Regions from separate parts of the Clostridium sp. 'White wine YQ' genome, predicted to be linked through region 1. Evidence: a T-box and tRNA genes for the amino acid it is inferred to sense, from the RefSeq annotation. Region 1 holds a T-box; the other holds one or more tRNA genes.

Region 1 (10,129 bases):
TATAATAATAGGGATATTTAATGGATTTAAAGCTAATAATTTTATGAATGAGATAAAAAGTATTGAGGAAAGTATATGTCTTATTATTTCATTTTTCTTTACAATAAACTTTTTAAATAAAAGCTCATTGTTTAACAAGAATTTTTTTGATTCAATTTCACCTACATTTAGCGAGTTTGTGCAAAATAATCCTAAACTATCGTATTATATAATTCTTATAATATGTACTTCAATCGCATATGGAATAAGTTTAATACCTTTTGCTATAATTAATAGTGTGATTATTAATCCAGTAGTTAAAAGAGTTGAGAGTTATTCAGATGGTGGAGGGAGCATAAGAAGAGCTATAATTTCAGGGTTTTTTAAGATACCTTATGGAATAATTTTAGCTTGTCTATTTGGTATGATGCTGCAAGGAATAATATTCCTAAAGCCTTCTGATAAAATTACTAAGGTTGCAAGTGAATCAAAGTCCTATCAATATTTTTATAAAAATATATTTAACCCTATTTCTACTTCAAATTTTGCGAAGACTTTACCAGATTTAATTGGTGACTCACTAAAGATAGATGTAGTTAATAGTGAAGCAAATGTAGGAAATAGTACAGACATCCCTAAAGGAGGCATTGTACTTTACAATGGAATAACCTTGGATGAAGGTATTAAATCTAATAGTGAAATTGACTCCTTGGCTAGAAGTATAACTAAAAATAAGACATCAACCAAGGAAAAAGCAAAGGTAATCTATTCTTGGGTAGGAAGCAATGTAAAATATGATTATTCAAAAGCTGAGGCTATAATGAGTGATAATTATAGAAATAAGTCTGGAGCAATAGAAGCATATAACACAAGAAAAGGTATATGTTTTGACTATGCATGTTTATATGTTGCCATGGCTAGAGCCAACAATTTAAAGGTTAGGATTGTAGTTGGACAAGGATTTGATGGAACAAAGTGGGTAAGTCATGCATGGAATGAAGTGTATTTGCCAGAAGAAAAAAGATGGATAAATGTTGATCCAACATTCTATGTTGGTGGAAACTATTTTGATAATAAAAATTTTGATAGTGATCATAAGAAAGATAAAGTAATTGGGGAATGGTAATGTTTTCTATAGATAAATTTGAGACATTATCTTGTTCACAATTTGTTTAAATACTATTGATTAATTTAAAAACTCATTTATAATAATAGGGATACCAAATGTATGGAATCCCTATTAAAGTTTTTTTACTTTTTAGGAAGTTATAATGTTTTAAGGTAGTGGATAACATTATAAGTTTGAATTATAAACAAAGGAGCTACTAGACTCCCCTAAAAAGTAAAAAAGAATTAGTCGCCTGCCAAATTTTCCTCACATGCGTTTGGAAAGGCAGATGCGAGAAAAAAATTGACGGCTCATAATCGCCTTGGCAATTTTTTTAAAAGTAAATCAATTGCTTTTTCACAATCTGTATCATTATTATCTAAGGCCCATGCTCTATTAAAATATAAAAGTGCCTTTTTAGAGTTAGAAATCATTGCATATGAATAAGCAAGATTAAAAAAATACTTACTTTCAGCTGAATAGCTTAAAGCCTTTTCTATGTATTTGATTGCTATATTATAATTTTTCATTTTTATAGCACATACTCCTGCATTATAATATGAGCAAGATAAATTTTCATTGATTTTTATAGCTTTTTCATAATAATCCAATGCCTTAAGGTAGTTTTTACTATTGTAAAGATTGTTTGCTTCTTGAAAATAACTCATAGTACCTCCATAATTATTTTGGTTTATTATAGTTTAATTTTTGACATAAAAAAATTTAATATTCAACAAACATAAAAATAGTTAAAATTCTTATGGAAGCTCTATTAGCTATTAAACTATATTTAAAGTAAATATATTTTTAACTTTTAAAACCGCATTTTTAATAATATAATTAAGTGGGGTCTTTCTAGTTTTTTTTACTCTTCGAGGAATTTATAATATTTTAAGATTGTTAATAACATTATAAGTTAGAATATAATCCAAGGATTTACTAGACTCCCTAAAGAGTAAAAAGTAGAATTAGTCGCCTGCCAAATTTTCCTCACTTGCGTTTGGAAAGGCAGATGCGAAAAAAAATCGACGGCTCATAATTGCCTTGACGATTTTTTATGAAGAAAGGAAGGGGTTTAATGTATAATTTAGGGTTAGACGTTGGGTCTACCACCGTTAAATTAGTAGTATTAAATGCGTCTAATAAAATAGTATTTAGTAGATATAAAAGACATTTTTCAGATATTAAAAGTACAATTATAGGATTAATTAGGGAATCTTATAAGCAATTAGGAAATACTGAAATATCAATAAGCATTACAGGTTCAGGCGGACTTTCAGTTGCAAAGTGGCTTGGAGTTAATTTTATACAAGAAGTTGTAGCTTGTACTAAAACTGTAGAAGAGGTTATTCCACAAACAGATGTTGCAATCGAATTAGGCGGAGAAGACGCTAAAATCACATATTTCAAAGGTGGAATTGAGCAAAGAATGAATGGTAGTTGTGCTGGGGGGACAGGTGCATTCATTGATCAAATGGCATCTTTATTAAAAACTGATGCCTCTGGGCTTAATGATCTTGCTAAGGATTATGAAGTTATATACCCAATTGCAGCAAGATGTGGAGTTTTTGCTAAAACAGATGTACAACCCTTAATAAATGAAGGGGCAAAGAAAGAAGATATTGCAGCTTCTGTTTTACAAGCAGTAGTTAATCAAACAATAAGTGGACTTGCATGCGGAAAACCTATAAGAGGAAAAGTAGCCTTTTTAGGAGGTCCATTATTCTTCTTATCAGAGTTAAGAAAAAGATTTATAGAAACATTAAATTTAAAAGATGATGATGTGATTTTCCCAGAAAATTCTCAACTTTTTGTTGCATTAGGTGCGGCAATATCATCAAAGGAACATGAAACTGTTATATTTAAAGATATTGTAGACAAGCTAAAAGATTTAACTAATATTGAAGAACATGAAATAGATAGTTTAAGAGCCCTATTTAAAGATGAAGAAGAACTTCAAGAATTTAAAAATAGACATGATAAAAATAAAGCAAAAAGAGCTGAATTTGAAAATTATACTGGAAATTGCTATTTGGGAATTGATGCTGGATCAACAACAACTAAGGTGGCTTTGATAGGCGAAGAAGGACAAATATTATACTCATATTATGGATCAAATGAAGGAAGCCCATTAGTAAGAGTTGTTGGTATATTAAAGGATATCTATGAAAAATTACCTAAGACTGCTAAGATTGTAAATTCAACAGTAACTGGTTATGGAGAAGGTTTAATAAAGTCAGCACTACATATTGATATTGGAGAAATAGAAACAATAGCTCACTACAAGGCTGCAGAACATTTCCTTCCAGGTGTAGACTTCATTTTAGACATTGGTGGACAAGACATGAAATGTCTTAGAATTAAGAATGGTGTAATTGATAGTATACTATTAAATGAAGCTTGTTCATCAGGGTGCGGTTCATTTATCGAAACCTTTGCTAAATCACTTAATATGGAAGTTAAAGATTTTGCTAAAGAAGCATTATATGCGTCTAATCCAGTAGACTTAGGATCAAGATGTACTGTATTTATGAACTCAAGGGTAAAGCAAGCTCAAAAGGAAGGAGCAACAGTAGGAGATATTTCTGCTGGACTTTCTTACTCAGTTATTAAAAATGCTTTATTTAAAGTAATTAAAATTAGAAGAAAAGAAGAAATGGGTAAGAAAATCATTGTTCAAGGGGGTACCTTCTATAATGATGCAGTTCTTAGAAGTTTTGAGTTGGTTTCAGAAAGAGAAGTTATAAGACCAGATATTGCAGGACTAATGGGCGCCTTTGGTGCAGCATTAATATCTAGAGAAAGATATATTCAAGATTCTGAGAGTAATATTCTTAAGGCTCATGAATTAGAAAGCTTTAGTTTTGATACAACCCTAGAGAGATGTGGTCTATGCGGTAATAACTGTTTATTGACAAAAAATAAATTCTCTAATGGAGAGACATTTATATCAGGAAATAGATGCGAAAGACCTATAATAGGTAAAGTATCAAATGATGATGTACCTAATCTCTATGATTATAAATATAAAAGAACATTTAATTATATTCCATTAAAGAAAGAAGAGGCCAAAAGAGGAACAATAGGAATTCCTAGAGTATTAAATATATATGAGAATTACCCATTCTGGTTCACTTTTTTAAATGACTTAGGTTTTAGAGTGGAATTATCACCAAGAAGCACTAAACAGATTTATGAAATGGGAATAGAAACTATACCTTCAGAATCTGCATGCTATCCAGCTAAAATTGTTCATGGACATATAATGGCATTAGTTAATAGAGGTATTGAAAATATTTTCTATCCTTCTATTGCGTATGAGAAAAAAGAAGATGAAAGAGCAAATAATCATTACAATTGTCCAATAGTAACCTCCTATCCAGAAGTAATAAAAAACAATATGGATGTAATACAAGAGAAAAATATTAATTACATTAATCCATTTTTCTCATTAAATGATAAGGAAAGACTGCTTCCAAGACTAGTTGAAGAATTTAAGGGCTTTAATGTAACTGTTGAAGAATGTAAGAAAGCTTTAGATTTAGCTTGGAATGAAAGAGAAAAATATAAGCAGGATATAAGAGATAAGGGAGAAGAAGTAATAGCTTACCTAAAAGAAACTGGAAAGAAGGGTATCGTTTTAGGAGGAAGACCATATCATGTGGATCCTGAAATAAACCACGGTATACCTAATATAATTACTTCTTATGGAATGGCTGTCTTAACAGAAGATTCTGTTGCTCACTTAGGAAACTTAGAAAGACCACTTAGAGTTGTTGACCAATGGACATACCATTCAAGATTATATAGTGCAGCAGCACATGTATGTGAAAATGATAATTTAGAATTAGTTCAATTAAATTCCTTTGGTTGCGGACTTGATGCAGTTACTACAGATCAAGTACAAGAAATTTTAAATGCTAGTGGGAAAATATATACAGTATTAAAAATAGATGAAGGAAATAACTTAGGTGCTGTTAGAATAAGAGTTAGAAGCTTAAAAGCAGCTATAGAAGAAAGAGTTAGAAATAATTATGTTCCAGTGAAGGAAGAGTTTAAATATAAATCTCCTACATTCACAAAGGAAATGAGAAAAACTCATACAATATTAGCACCTCAAATGTCTCCTATTCATTTTGATTTAGTGGAGGCTGCATTTAATTCGTCAGGCTATAAAGTTGTAGTGCCAGAAGAAGATAAGATGGCTATAGAAGAGGGCTTAAAATATGTAAATAATGATGCTTGTTATCCTTCTATAATTACAATAGGACAAATAATTCATGCATTAAAATCAGGAAAGTATGATTTGAATAATACATCTGTAATCATCTCACAAACTGGTGGTGGTTGTAGAGCAACTAACTATATAGCATTCCTTAAAAAAGCATTAGTTGAAGCAGGGTTTGAAAATATTCCAGTACTATCACTTAATGCAGTTGGTATGGAAAAACATCCTGGCTTTAAGCTTACACTTAAGCTACTAAATAAAGCTTTAATGTCACTTGTATACGGAGATTTATTCATGAGAGTTTTATATAGAGTAAGGCCTTATGAAAAAGTTAAAGGAAGTGCAAATGAACTATATGAAAAGTGGAGAGCAATTGCTATTGAAAGTGTTAAGAAAGGTTCATTATCAAGCTTTAAGAAAACAGTTAGAGGAATAATTAAGGAATTTGATGAATTAGAACTTCTAGATATTAAAAAGCCAAGGATTGGAGTAGTAGGTGAAATACTAGTTAAATTCCATCCATTAGCTAACAATGATGTTGTAAGTATAATAGAAAATGAAGGTGGAGAAGCTGTAGTTCCAGATCTTTTAGATTTCTTCTTCTATTCAGCTTATGATTCAGATTTTAAATATAGGTATCTTTCATTTAGCAAAAAGAGTAAGAATAATGGACACCTAGCTATTTGGGCTATGGAGTTATATAGAAAAGAAATGAAAAAAGCATTAGAAGAAAGTGAAAGATTCCATCCGCCAGTAAGTATTCAAGAATTAGGAAATATGGCATCACAAATATTGTCCTTAGGACATCAAACTGGTGAAGGTTGGTTCTTAACTGCAGAAATGATGGAGCTTATAGAAAGTGGTGTTAATAATATTATTTGTATGCAGCCATTTGCTTGTCTACCTAACCATGTTACTGGAAAAGGAATGATTAAAGCACTTAAGCATAAATATCCACTATCTAATATAGTTGCTATCGATTATGATCCAGGTGCTTCTGAAGTAAACCAATTAAATAGAATTAAGCTTATGTTTGCAACAGCATTCAAGAATTTAGATGCAAATCAAAAACCTAAAAAAGTTTTATGGCTTAATGAAGAAGTTAGAAATATTTAAATAATGAAAAACCAGAAGCCTTGCGGCTTCTGGTTTTTATATTAAGTCTCATTATATTATGAAATTATTACTATTTATCCTTGACAGATTAAGATTCAATAATATATTATAATTAATATACAAATTTATATCTATGCTATGATAAAGAGGAGTAGAGATATTAATGATATTAAGAGAGGAAAACTCAAGGCTGAAAGGTTTTCTATATCTGTTATCTTGAAGGTAGCTTTTGAGCATCTTTACTGAAAGTAAGTATACCTAATGTTTATTTATATTAAGTAAAGACGGTAGTTCTATACCGATAAAGTATTAAGAGTCTATAACAATTGTTGTAGAAAAAAAGGTGGTACCGCGAATCTTCGTCCTTTTATAGGATTAAGATTCTTTTTTTATTTCACCTAGAATTTTAAGGAGGAAAACATGAGCGAAAATAATATTTCAACAACCTATGATCCAAAGGAATTTGAGGAAAGAATTTATAAAGTATGGGAGGAAAAAAAGTATTTTACTCCTGAAGTAGATAGATCAAAAAAACCATATACAATAGTTATGCCGCCTCCAAATATAACTGGAAAATTACATTTAGGGCATGCGCTTGATAATACGCTTCAAGATATACTAATAAGATTTAAGAGAATGCAAGGATATTGTACTCTTTGGCTTCCAGGAGAAGACCACGCTAGTATAGCAACTGAAGTTAAAGTTGAAAATGAATTATTAAAGCAAGGAATTGTAAAAAAAGAATTAGGAAGAGATGCATTTTTAGAAAAAGTATGGGAATGGTCAGATGAATATAGAGAAAGAATAAGAACTCAGCTAAAGAAAATGGGAGTTTCTGCAGATTTTACAAGAGAAGCTTTTACTATGGATGAGAATTTAAACAAAGCTGTTAGACATGTTTTTGTTAAATTATATAATGAAGGTCTTATTTATCAAGGAAACAGAATTACAAATTGGTGTCCAAAATGTGAAACTGCTTTATCTGATGCAGAAATAGAGTATAAAGAACAAGAAGGTAACTTCTGGCACATAAAGTATCCAGTTAAGGATTCAAATGAGTTTATAGAAATTGCAACTACAAGACCAGAAACATTACTAGGGGATACTGCAGTAGCTGTTAATCCTAATGATGAAAGATTTTCACATTTAGTAGGAAAAACTCTTATATTACCATTAGTAGGAAGAGAAATTCCTATAATTGCAGATGAATATGTTGATATTGAGTTCGGAACTGGTGCCGTTAAAATTACGCCAGCACATGATCCTAACGATTATGAAGTAGGAAAGAGACATGGACTTAAAGAAATTAGAATAATGGATGATAAGGGAGTAATTAATTCTTTAGGTGGTAAATATGCAGGCTTAGATAGATATGAAGCTAGAAAAGCTATGGTTTCTGACCTTGAAGAAGAAGGATTACTTGTAAAAATAAAACCTCATACTCATAATGTAGGAACACATGATAGATGTAGTACAGTAATCGAACCAATTATATCAAAACAATGGTATGTAAAAATGGAATCTCTTGCAGCACCTGCACTAGATGTAGTTAGAGAAAAGAAAACAAAATTCATACCTGAGAGATTTGAAAAAGTTTATTATAACTGGATGGAAAACATTCAAGACTGGTGTATTTCTAGACAATTATGGTGGGGACATAGAATACCAGTATTCTACTGTGATGAATGTGGAGAACTAATGGTAAGTGAAGAAAAACCAGGTTCATGCACAAAATGTGGCTCTAATAAGATAACTCAAGATAGTGATGTTTTAGATACATGGTTTTCATCTGCCTTATGGCCGTTTTCAACATTAGGATGGCCAGATAAAACAGATGATTTAGACTTCTTCTATCCTAATTCAGTACTTGTTACAGGTTATGATATTATATTCTTCTGGGTAGCAAGAATGATTTTCTCTGGTATTCACAATATGGGAGAAACACCATTTGAAAATGTTCTTATTCATGGTATCATAAGAGACTCTGAAGGAAGAAAAATGAGTAAATCTCTTGGTAATGGAGTAGATCCATTAGAGGTAATAGATACTTATGGTGCTGATGCACTTAGATTTATGCTTGTTACAGGAAATGCACCAGGAAATGATATAAGATATTATCCAGAAAGAGTTGAGTCTGCAAGAAACTTTGCTAATAAAATATGGAATGCATCAAGATTCTTAATGATGAATTTAGATAAAGATTTAATGAATAAGTATAAAGATGAAAAAGACTATTCATTAGCTGATAGATGGATATTATCTAGATGTAACACTTTAATTAAGGAAGTTACAGATAATTTAGAGAAGTTTGAATTAGGTATTGCATTGCAAAAAGTTTATGATTTCATGTGGAATGAGTTATGTGACTGGTATATAGAATTAGTTAAACCTGTATTCTATGGAGAAGATGAAAAAGCTAAAGGAATAGCATACAATGTAATATATGATGTACTTCAAACAGGATTAAAGCTTCTTCACCCAGTTATGCCATTTATAACAGAAGAAATATATACTCATTTATGTGATGAAAGTGAGTCAATTACTATTTCAAGTTGGCCAGAATACAACGAAGGCTTAGTTGATGCTAAAGCAGAAAAAGAAATGGGATATATAATTGATGCTATTAAATCACTTAGAAATGTAAGAGTTGAAATGAATGTTCCACCATCAAGAAAAGCAAAGGTAGTTGCATATATAAATAAAGAAGCAGAAGAAGCATTTAAAAATGGAATAAGCTACTTTGAAAAGTTGGCTTCAGCTTCTGAGATGGAATTTATAGAAAATAAAAATAATGCTCCAGAAAATGCTGTTTCAGTTGTAGTTGAAGTTGGTGAATTATTTATGCCTCTATTAGATTTAGTTGATAGAGAAAAGGAATTAGATAGATTAAACAAAGAAAAGACTAAACTTGAAGGGGAAATTAAGAGAGTAGAAGGAAAACTATCAAATGAGAGATTTACAGCAAAAGCTCCTCAGGATGTAGTTGAAGCTGAAAAAGCTAAAGGAGAAAAATATAAAGAAATGCTTGAAGCTGTACTTCTAAGAATTAAAGCGTTAGGTTAATAGCAGATAAAGAATTATAGTAAAAGGTACCCTAAGATAATTTCAAAGTCTTAGGGTTTTCTTTTTATATGAAAACCTTATATGGGATTTACTAGATTAGTTAATAATAATTATCATTTGTAAAGTGAAGATTATTTGTGTTAAAATCAAATTGTAACATTGACGTAATACTAAAATTAATATATATAAAGAAACATTAGGAGGAAAAGATATGATTAAGTTAATTGCAAGTGATATGGATGGAACATTATTAAATTCAAAAGGTCAATTGCCTAAGGATTTCTTTAAGATAGCAAAAAAAGTTCTAAATAAAGGAGTCGTTTTTGTTGCTGCAAGCGGAAGACCGTATCATACATTAAGAAATAATTTTCATGAAATAAAAGATGATATCCTTTTTTTAGCTGAAAATGGTGCATATGTAATGTATAAGGGCAAGGAACTATATTCCTCAACTATGTCAAAAGAAAGAGTCCATAAAATTATTGAAGAAGCTAGGAAAGTTCCTGAAACCAATATAGTTTTATGTGGTAAAAAAAGAGCTTATATTGAAAATAGTGATGATGAAGTATTTATGGAAGAATTTAATAAATATTATCATGAATATGAAAAAGTTGATGATTTACTTTTAGTTGAGG
Region 2 (10,129 bases), on a different contig from region 1:
GTTAACTTTATATAATGCAAGAGTCATATTACATCTCATGGTCCAACTCTTAGACGTTTCAACTAAGAGTTGGACAGTGACATGTAAATTCCTTAATGCATTATATATATAATAAATTGAAAATTGTATTAAGCATCTCTGTTTGTTATAATATCCTTACACTTAGAAATAATTATATTTTATATACTAATTGTGTAAGTATATAAATTTTAGTGAAAGGTAGATAGCCTATGAGTACATTTATGTTAAAAAACTCACCTGTTTCTTTCACTCCTGTAAATAATATATTTATTGAAAAATATATGCCTAAAGCACGCGGCGAGTTTGTTAAGGTATATATTTTAATGCTTAAATATATTTTGTCTGGAGAATTAGGTGTTAGTTCCTCAATTATTGCTACAAAGCTTAACCTTTTAGAATCTGATGTGATGAATGCCTTATATTATTGGCAGGAAGAAGGTCTACTAAAGCTTATACCAATAGATAAAATGAATAACTTCAATTTAGAATTTACTAGTTTTGCAGAAGAAAATGAAGAAGCTTCTAATAGTATAAGTCTTCTAGATGCACTAAATACTGATTCTACTAAGGATATGTTAAAAGATATCGAAAGACTTATTGCAAGACCCCTATCCCCTAAAGAAATGACTTCTTATTTAAGTTGGCAAAAAGATTTTGGTTTTACTTCTGAGTTAATATTGTTATTAATTGAATATTGCGTTTCAAAAGGGAAAAGAGATGCCCGCTACATAGAAAAAGTTGCCTTAGCATGGAATGATAATAATATAAAGACTATAGAGGATGCTCAAAACTATATTAAAAAATCTGAAGATAAGTGGGTAAAAATAAAAAATATACTTTCTTATCTAGGAATTAAGAACTCTGAAATTATGAAACCTCAAGAGGAACTTTTAGATAAATGGATTTCTAAATACAATTTCTCACTAGACATAATATATAAAGCATGTAACATATGCTTTGAGAGATTAAATCGTGCAGATTTTAAATATATTGATGGAATATTATCTAAATGGCATGCAGACAACTTAAAGACCCTTGATTCTATTGCAGAAAAAGAAGCTGCTTATAGAGCTAAAAATACAAAAAACACATATCAACCTAAAGAAAAAGAAAAATCTAAGCTTAGATTCGATAACTTCGAGGGAAGAAATTATGATTATGATTCTTTAGAAAAAAAATTATTAGGATGGGATAATGATGATTAAAGGTTATAAAGCTGAAGTTTTAAGTCTTTATGAACAAATTAGAGAAAATGAAGCAAAAGCGTTAAAAACTAGAAAACAAGAAATAGAAAGACTTTATCCTGAAATAATTGAATTAGATCAGGAAATAGGAAAACAATCTTTGTACTTATCAAGAAGTATATTGAAAGCCGGTAATAATTCAGAAGCTTTAGTTTTAGAAATTAAAAATAAAATTATGGATCTAAGGGCAAGAAAATACGAATTATTAGTTTCTAAAGGGTATCCACAAGACTACTTAAATATTCATTATCACTGTAATATTTGTAAGGATACTGGTTACGTAGGAGTAGATCCTTGTTCATGTTATAATGCAAAGTTAGTTCAAGTGTATTATAAAAATTCTCAATTATCTGAAGCTGTAAAAAAGAATAATTTTGATAATTGGGATATCTCATTATATTCATCTCATAAATCAGATACTGAGAAATACTCTCCTAGAAAGAATATAGAAACTATTTATCAATATGTTTTAAAAGAGTACATTCCAAATTTTAAAAATCATAATGAAAATTTATTATTCTTTGGTGGCCCTGGTACGGGAAAAACTTTTTTATCTGATTCTATAGCTAAAGATTTGTTAGACAGTGGTTATTTAGTTCTCTATAGAACTTCTGACGAGCTTATTAAGAACTTCAGAGAAATAAAATTTGATAATAATCGTGACTTAGAAGAACTTCTGATTAACTGTGATTTGCTTATTATAGATGATTTAGGGGCAGAACAGATAACTGAGTTTACCATAACTGAATTATTTAATCTTTTAAATGCTAAATTATTAAAAAATAAGAAGATGCTTATTTCAACTAATCTTTCTCTTATTGATTTAGCAAAGAGTTATACTGAAAGAATTAGTTCAAGATTAATTGGAAACTTTAGACTATGCAAGTTTTATGGAGACGATATACGTGTTAAGCTTAACTTATTAAAACCAAATAGAGGTTAGAGTCTTATTAATTTAAGGCTCTATTTTTTTATATAAACTTTAAAATATTATAAAAAGCAAAAAAGTCTTAGTAATACTAAGACTTTTTCTTTGGCGACTCAGAAGGGGCTCGAACCCTCGACCTCCGGCGTGACAGGCCGGCACTCTAACCAACTGAGCTACTGAGCCATATTAAGTTTAATTGGTGGGCACAACAGGGATCGAACCTGTGACCCCCTGCTTGTAAGGCAGGTGCTCTCCCAGCTGAGCTATGCGCCCATATAATAAATCTGAGATAAAATGGTGACTCCTAGGGGAATCGAACCCCTGTTACCACCGTGAAAGGGTGGTGTCTTAACCGCTTGACCAAGGAGCCATATTAAATTGGAGCTGGCAATAGGAATCGAACCTACAACCTGCTGATTACAAGTCAGCTGCTCTACCGTTGAGCCATGCCAGCAAATAATTTTTTGTTTTATTAAATTAAATGGCGACTCAGAAGGGGCTCGAACCCTCGACCTCCGGCGTGACAGGCCGGCACTCTAACCAACTGAGCTACTGAGCCGTATTAAATTTATGGTGGGCACAACAGGGATCGAACCTGTGACCCCCTGCTTGTAAGGCAGGTGCTCTCCCAGCTGAGCTATGCGCCCATAAATAAACATGGGATAAAATGGTGACTCCTAGGGGAATCGAACCCCTGTTACCACCGTGAAAGGGTGGTGTCTTAACCGCTTGACCAAGGAGCCATATTAAGTTTACTTTTGGTTGAGTTTTAATTGGCGACTCAGAAGGGGCTCGAACCCTCGACCTCCGGCGTGACAGGCCGGCACTCTAACCAACTGAGCTACTGAGCCGTATGAATTTATGGTGGGCACAACAGGGATCGAACCTGTGACCCCCTGCTTGTAAGGCAGGTGCTCTCCCAGCTGAGCTATGCGCCCATAAATAATTCATGGGATAAAATGGTGACTCCTAGGGGAATCGAACCCCTGTTACCACCGTGAAAGGGTGGTGTCTTAACCGCTTGACCAAGGAGCCATGAATAACAACAACCTTATTCGGTGATTACTCTCGGAGCAACCCGACAAAGAATATAATACCGAAATTTAATAATAGTGTCAACACTTTTTTTATTTTTTTTAATAATCCACCTAATTTTACTCTTATTTATAGATTATTTAAGTTATATTTTACAAGAAAAGACCATCCTTTACAAGATAGTCTTTCAAATAAATATAACTATTTGTATTAAATTACCTATCTTTATGGTTTTTTGAATTTGCATAATGGCCTATCTTTTCGCCATTTTCAACTCCAATATCTGCTCCACCCTTAGGAAACATTTTTCTAAGTTCTGCATTAGATTTTTCTCTGTCTCTAATTCTATTTTTATTGTCATCCATATGTAAGTCTCCTTCCTCTATCCAAGAGCAATTAATGCACATCCTTCAATAGCTACTATATCATTTTCTTTGCAGTAATCTAATATTTCTCTACTTTCTGCTCCTGGTTGAATTAAAATATATTTTATGTTTAAAGTTTTTGCTTCTTCAATAAATTTTATTCCACTAATAGGATTTATACATAAGTCTATAACATCAATTTTATATGGAACTTCTTTTAATGTTTTATAGGTTCCGTCTCCTTTAGGATGTACTCCTTCTACATTAAAATCTCTTGACTTTAATTTTTTTAGTATCTTGGCGGCGTATTTACTTTCATTTGTAACATCCCCCACTACAACCCAATTTTTAAAACTCAATAATTCAGTAGCATTCATTTTCTCTACCTCCTTTTGTTACATATAGTTAAAATCTACTATATAAATTAATTATATACCTTTTTTCTTTTCTTTGCATATTCACTTTTCTCCCCTAGTTATATTATTTCAATAATGATACAATTTATTTATTCTAATTAATCAAAATGTTAAAAGGAGAGTTTGATATGATACATCATGAATTATTAATAGTTGGTGGTGGTGCTTCTGGTTTACTTGCAGCTATTTATGCAAAAGACTTAGGAATTGACGTTGCAATTTTAGAAGCTGGAGATAGAGTTGGTAGAAAAATTTTAACAACTGGAAATGGACGTTGCAATATCTCTAACTCAACAATAACTTCTCCTTTCAAAGGATTTCACAGTTCAAATGAGAAATTTCCTATAACTACATTAGAAAATTTTTCAGTAAATGATACTATAGATTTTTTTTCATTTTTAGGTCTTCCTATTGTGGAACTTGAAAACGGAAAATTATATCCCAAATCATTACAAGCCTCTTCAGTTGTTGATGTTTTGAGGTTAGCCTTAGAAGATCGTAGTATTCCTGTTTATAATTCTTGTAAGGTAAAATCTATCCACAAGAATAAAAAATTTATTTTATCCACAAGCAATGAAGAATTCGACTCCTTCTCCTGTGGAAAATTAATTTTAGCCTGTGGAGGAAAATCTGCTGAAAAAACTGGTTCTGATGGCTCTGGATATTCCTTATCTAGAGATCTTGGTCATAAAGTTATTACTCCTTTACCTGGAATAGTGCAGCTTAAATTAGATTATCCTTATTTAAAAGCCCTATCGGGAATTAAATTTGACGGCTTAGCTTCTATTTCAATAGATGGAAAAGTTCATAGAAAGGAATTAGGAGAGCTATTATTTACTGACTATGGAATATCCGGTCCACCCATTCTGCAGCTGTCTGCACTAGCTTCTAGAGCTATTTATGAAGGCAAATCTGTTGATATCTTAATTGATATGAATCCGGAAGCTTCTCATACAGATGTGGATAATTTCCTACAAGGCCATTTAAGTATTTTTTCACACAGGAAAATTTCTGATGCTCTTATAGGAATTGTTAACAAAAAACTAATTCCTACTTTACTTAAAGAAGCTTCTGTTGATAACTTTCATAAGCCGGCTTGGGAATTATCATGGCAGGAAAAATCCAAACTTATTTCTCTAATGAAGGAATGGAAATTTAAATGTATTGGAACAAATGGATTCAATAATGCACAGGTAACTATAGGTGGTGTAGATACTCGTGATGTTAATGAGGAATCCTTGGAATCTAAATTGGTTTCTGGATTATATTTTATAGGTGAGATCTTAGATGTTCATGGAGACTGTGGAGGATATAATCTTCAATGGGCTTGGAGTTCCTCTCATAAAGCAATAAACTCTATTCTTAAAGCAAATAACCCTGAGGCATAATGCCTCAGGGTTATTTCACTATATCTTCTTCCATAGACTTGTTAAGGATGTTATATCATTTCCTTCATCATCTTTAATTAAGTGTACAATTTTAATCTTATTTCCTTCTTGCTCTTCAGTTGCACACATAGTTCTTACCATATGTCCATAAGTAATTTCCTTTATAAATACTATGTTAATGTCTTCTAATGTGTAGTTAGTAATTATTTCTTGAGGAACAACTTCTAATGCCCATTCCACATATCTCGTGTTATTAACGTGTTTATTTGAATCTATATCACTATATCTAACATAAAATTCTTTTGAATATTGAGCCTCCTCAAGCTTATCAGGTTCATTCATAGGAATAGTCTCTTCTATATCACCACTACAGCCATAAGCTTCATATAGGTCTTTTGGAATTCTAGATGGCCTTCTCCTACTAATGTCTATTAAAAAAAATAAACTCATACCCTCAGCTATTAAGTTATCTTTTTCATCATATAAAAAATACTCTCTATAGGCATAGAACTTTTTAAACCCTGTTGGAATAGTTTTTATCTTAATATTTTCACCAAAACCAGGATACCGATATATTTTAAGATTGTATTTATAAAACACCCAAGTTAAGTTCTTCTCTAGTAACTTATCTACCCCTACTTCTAATCTTTCGGATTGCTGCATTCCTATATCACACAAAAAATCAAAAATAGAAGTTATTTTACATTTTAGTCCTACATCTAAATTATAATAATTTATTGGATATATATATTCAAAACTCTTCCCCATCTCTTACCTCCACAATAAATACTTATACAATATATTCTATCACTTAATATATAAAACTCAAAAATTTAAAGGGTTGTAAAAAGTCATTATTCATACTTTCTACAACCCTTTCCTACTCTTTTAAGTAAAAATTTATTTATTTAATGCAGTCATTAATTCTGTCAAATTTAATCCGTGTACGATAGCAGCTTCTTCTAATGTTTCTGATTGAGCTGATGGGCATCCAACACATCCCATACCAAAGCTCATTAATATTTCTGCCTTTTCAGGATTAGTTCTAACTACTTCTCCGATTGTCATTTCCTTTGTTATCATCCTTACCACCCTCGCTAAAATAGATTCGTTGCTGTTCCCAACAAAGAAATTATATTATTATGTTAAAACAAAGTCAAGTATTTTAGTCGGATTTAATTTTGTTAAATTTTCGAAACATAATTTTCTCTCTTTGAGTAAAAATAACCATAATAAAAATATTAAGGAGATCATTATGGAAAAGAAGAGTTTACTATATAACTTATTAATATTAAATCTATTTTTAATCTTTATATTATTATTGTCAAGATCCACTATTTTAATAACTTTTATTAAAAAAGCTTCTAAGGTAATTATATTACCTATAGTTATTGCTTTATTCCTATATTATCTTATAAATCCCTTAAAAAGATTATTCGTTAAAAAAGGACTCTCATTAAAATTATCAGTTTTTTTATCACTAATAATTTCATCCTTAATTTTATATGTTTTTTTCTTTATAATTATTTCAAATCTTGTTGAGCAAAAAGATTATTTTATTTATAGAGTTTCTTTATTAATTACTCAATATAAAGACGGAAACTTCAATTATATTAAAGATCTACTTTCAAACTACATTGATTTTAATGCTATTAAAGATTATTTTATGAGCCAAGGACAAAATTATATATCAAGAATAATTTCTATTCTGAGAGCTTTATTTGATTTCGGATGGAATCTTTTTTCTAATGTAATTTTAGTTTTATTAATCGTTTATCATCTATTAAATGGTGATACAAAATTTAAAAAGTACTTATTATCCTTACCTTTTGTAAGAAAGCATAAAAGAGCTAATTATATTATTGAAGAAGGTGATACTGTTCTTTCTAAGTACATAACTGGGCAGGCAACAGTGGCTTTTTTTCTTGCCCTTTCAGTTTTTATAGGTTATTTAGCTATAGGTTTTCCTGGGAAATTATTTTTATCGTTACTAACCTTTATACTCGCCTTCATACCTTTTTTGGGGTTTTTTATATCCATGATTATTCCATATATAATTGCTTTGACTATGGGGCTTCCAATGGTTATAAAACTTACTCTGGTTTTTATGATAGCACAAACTATTAAAGGTAGGTTTATTGTTCCTTTAGTTATGTCAAAAGCAATGAAAATACACCCTCTTACTGACATATTCCTAGTAATAGCTGCAGCTACTATATTTGGGATTGCTGGTGCATTTCTTGTAGTGCCAGTATACTCTATACTTAAAATTGTTTGGAGCAGTCGTAATATTGAATTGCAATAAAAAAAGAGGGGTATACCCTCTTTTTTGTTATTAAAGCTTATTTTACTCTTATAGTTTGATCTCTCTTAGGTCCAACTGATACTATATCAATTTTTACACCTGTAATTTCTTCTATTCTTCTTAAATATACCTTTGCATTTTCCGGTAACTCATCATAGCTTCTTGCTTCTTCTATGCTTTCATCCCAGCCATCAAATTCTTCATAAACTGGTTCACATTTAGCTAAATCTTCAAGAGATGCAGGGAAATAATCTATTACCTTATCCTCAAACTTATATCCTACACACATCTTAATTTTATCTAATCCTGCAAGAGTATCTATTTTAGTAACTACAAGAGATGTTAATCCACATACTCTAACAGTAGTTTTTAATATAACTAAGTCTAACCATCCACATCTTCTAGATCTTCCAGTAGTAACGCCATATTCATGCCCTTTTTGTCTTATCCATTCACCAGTCTCATTTTCTAACTCTGTTGGGAATGGTCCCTTACCAACTCTTGTAGTATATGCTTTTGCAATTCCTAAAGCATTTTGGATCATATTAGGGCCAATTCCTACTCCACTTGCAACTCCACATGAAGTTGTATTTGATGAAGTAACATATGGATAAGTTCCGTGGTCTATATCAAGAAGCATTCCTTGAGCTCCCTCAAAAAGAACATTCTTATCTTTTTTAATTTCATCATATACTCTAACTGAAGTATCTTGAACGAATGGTCTTAATCTTTCAGCTAATTTTGAGTATAGATCATATATTTCATCAAATGATAGCTCTTCGCCACCTAAAACCTTAGTAATATATGGGTTCTTAAGGTTTAAGTTTTCAGCTAACTTTTCTTTAAATACATCTTCATGAAGAAGATCACATATTCTAATTCCACTTCTCTCATATTTATCAGTATAGCAAGGTCCAATACCCTTACCAGTTGTTCCTATATCATTCTTTCCTCTAGCTTTTTCTTTAAGTTTATCTAAAACTTTATGATAAGGCATTATTAAATGTGCTCTATCACTAATTGCTAGCTTCTCTGGAGTTACCTTAACTCCTAAACCTTCTAAATAATCTATTTCTTCAAATAATGCAACTGGGTCAACAACAACTCCATTTGCAATTACATTTAATTTATCATCATATAATATTCCTGAAGGGATTAAATGAAGCTTATATTCTTTATCTCCAACGACTACTGTATGTCCTGCGTTGTTTCCACCTTGGAATCTAACTACTACATCTGCCTCTTCTGCTAGGTAATCTGTCATCTTACCTTTTCCTTCGTCTCCCCATTGGGCTCCTAATACAACAAATGCTGACATATTATTTCCTCCTCAAATATGCTAATAAAAATTAGCTTGTTATTAAGTATTTTGAGTGTTTATTGCTTATAAATTCACTAAATTTTATTGGTGGATTTTTATAAGTAATTAAACTTTATCCCCTATACAATACTACCAAAGTAAGTTATCAAGGTCAACAAATTAGCGAATATTTATTTATAAAAATTTTTAAAAATTCGTGTATTTTTCCATTATGTATCAAATATCTTTGAAATACTTAGCATAATCACCTTAATTTGCTTTCATTGTATTTTATAATTTTCGTATATTTGATTATAATTATAAATAAGTCATTAATAGGGTTTTTTATATAAAACTTAATAATTATTAGTTGTACTTAAAACCCTATAACTAAAATTAATCGTGAGGTGTTTTAATGGATATATATCAAGAATCACTAAAATTCCATGAAATGAAAAAAGGTAAGATAGAAGTAATTTCTAGAGTAGAAGTTAAAGATTCTATGGATTTAAGCTTAGCTTACACTCCAGGAGTTGCTGAACCTTGTAAAGAAATACATAAGGATCCTGAAAAAGCATATTTGTACACTCGTAAATGGAATACAGTTGCCGTAATCTCAGATGGTACTGCTGTATTAGGATTAGGCGATATTGGACCATTAGCATCTCTTCCTGTTATGGAAGGGAAAAGTGTTCTGTTTAAAGAATTTGGAGATGTAGATGCTTTTCCTATTGTTCTAGATACCAAAAACGTCGAAGAAATTGTTGAAACAGTTATTAGAATATCACCTTCCTTAGGAGGCATAAATCTTGAAGATATATCTGCTCCAAGATGTTTTGAAATAGAAAGCAAGCTTAAAGAAAAACTCGATATCCCTGTGTTTCACGATGACCAGCATGGTACTGCTATTGTTGTACTTTCAGGCATCATTAATGCATTAAAACTTGTAAATAAAGATATTGATAAAATAAAAGTAGTCGTAAATGGCGCTGGTTCTGCTGGGACTGCCATTGCTAAATTGTTACTTTCCATGGGTGTTAAGGATATGATAGTTTGCGATAAAGTTGGAATTCTTTATGATGGTATAGAAGAAGTGGATGATGCAAAAAAAGCCTTAGCTAAAATAA

Evidence for each region. The T-box of region 1 lies ahead of PTZ02_RS07070 (valine--tRNA ligase). A T-box ahead of a tRNA ligase gene usually reads a tRNA of that ligase, here a tRNA-Val.
Region 2: it encodes a tRNA-Val, which carries the amino acid that the T-box ahead of PTZ02_RS07070 (valine--tRNA ligase) is inferred to sense. The anticodon was not compared.

Annotation. Positions count from the first base shown of each region.
Region 1 is NZ_JAQYUU010000001.1:1,397,367-1,407,495, reverse strand. Features, by position in the region: gene PTZ02_RS07085 (transglutaminase-like domain-containing protein) at 1-1,105, shown strand, start outside; gene PTZ02_RS07080 (tetratricopeptide repeat protein) at 1,399-1,755, opposite strand; gene PTZ02_RS07075 (2-hydroxyacyl-CoA dehydratase) at 2,166-6,431, shown strand; T-box leader at 6,561-6,801, shown strand; gene PTZ02_RS07070 (valine--tRNA ligase) at 6,852-9,494, shown strand; gene PTZ02_RS07065 (HAD family hydrolase) at 9,706-10,129, shown strand, end outside.
Region 2 is NZ_JAQYUU010000011.1:35,534-45,662, reverse strand. Features, by position in the region: gene PTZ02_RS18665 (DnaD domain protein) at 231-1,226, shown strand; gene PTZ02_RS18660 (ATP-binding protein) at 1,219-2,208, shown strand; tRNA gene PTZ02_RS18655 (tRNA-Asp) at 2,300-2,376, opposite strand; tRNA gene PTZ02_RS18650 (tRNA-Val) at 2,391-2,466, opposite strand; tRNA gene PTZ02_RS18645 (tRNA-Glu) at 2,489-2,563, opposite strand; tRNA gene PTZ02_RS18640 (tRNA-Thr) at 2,573-2,647, opposite strand; tRNA gene PTZ02_RS18635 (tRNA-Asp) at 2,676-2,752, opposite strand; tRNA gene PTZ02_RS18630 (tRNA-Val) at 2,765-2,840, opposite strand; tRNA gene PTZ02_RS18625 (tRNA-Glu) at 2,862-2,936, opposite strand; tRNA gene PTZ02_RS18620 (tRNA-Asp) at 2,968-3,044, opposite strand; tRNA gene PTZ02_RS18615 (tRNA-Val) at 3,056-3,131, opposite strand; tRNA gene PTZ02_RS18610 (tRNA-Glu) at 3,154-3,228, opposite strand; gene PTZ02_RS18605 (hypothetical protein) at 3,444-3,593, opposite strand; gene PTZ02_RS18600 (CoA-binding protein) at 3,611-3,970, opposite strand; gene PTZ02_RS18595 (NAD(P)/FAD-dependent oxidoreductase) at 4,138-5,397, shown strand; gene PTZ02_RS18590 (acyl-[acyl-carrier-protein] thioesterase) at 5,416-6,165, opposite strand; gene PTZ02_RS18585 (DUF1858 domain-containing protein) at 6,298-6,480, opposite strand; gene PTZ02_RS18580 (AI-2E family transporter) at 6,653-7,702, shown strand; gene PTZ02_RS18575 (adenylosuccinate synthase) at 7,740-9,020, opposite strand; gene PTZ02_RS18570 (NAD(P)-dependent malic enzyme) at 9,418-10,129, shown strand, end outside.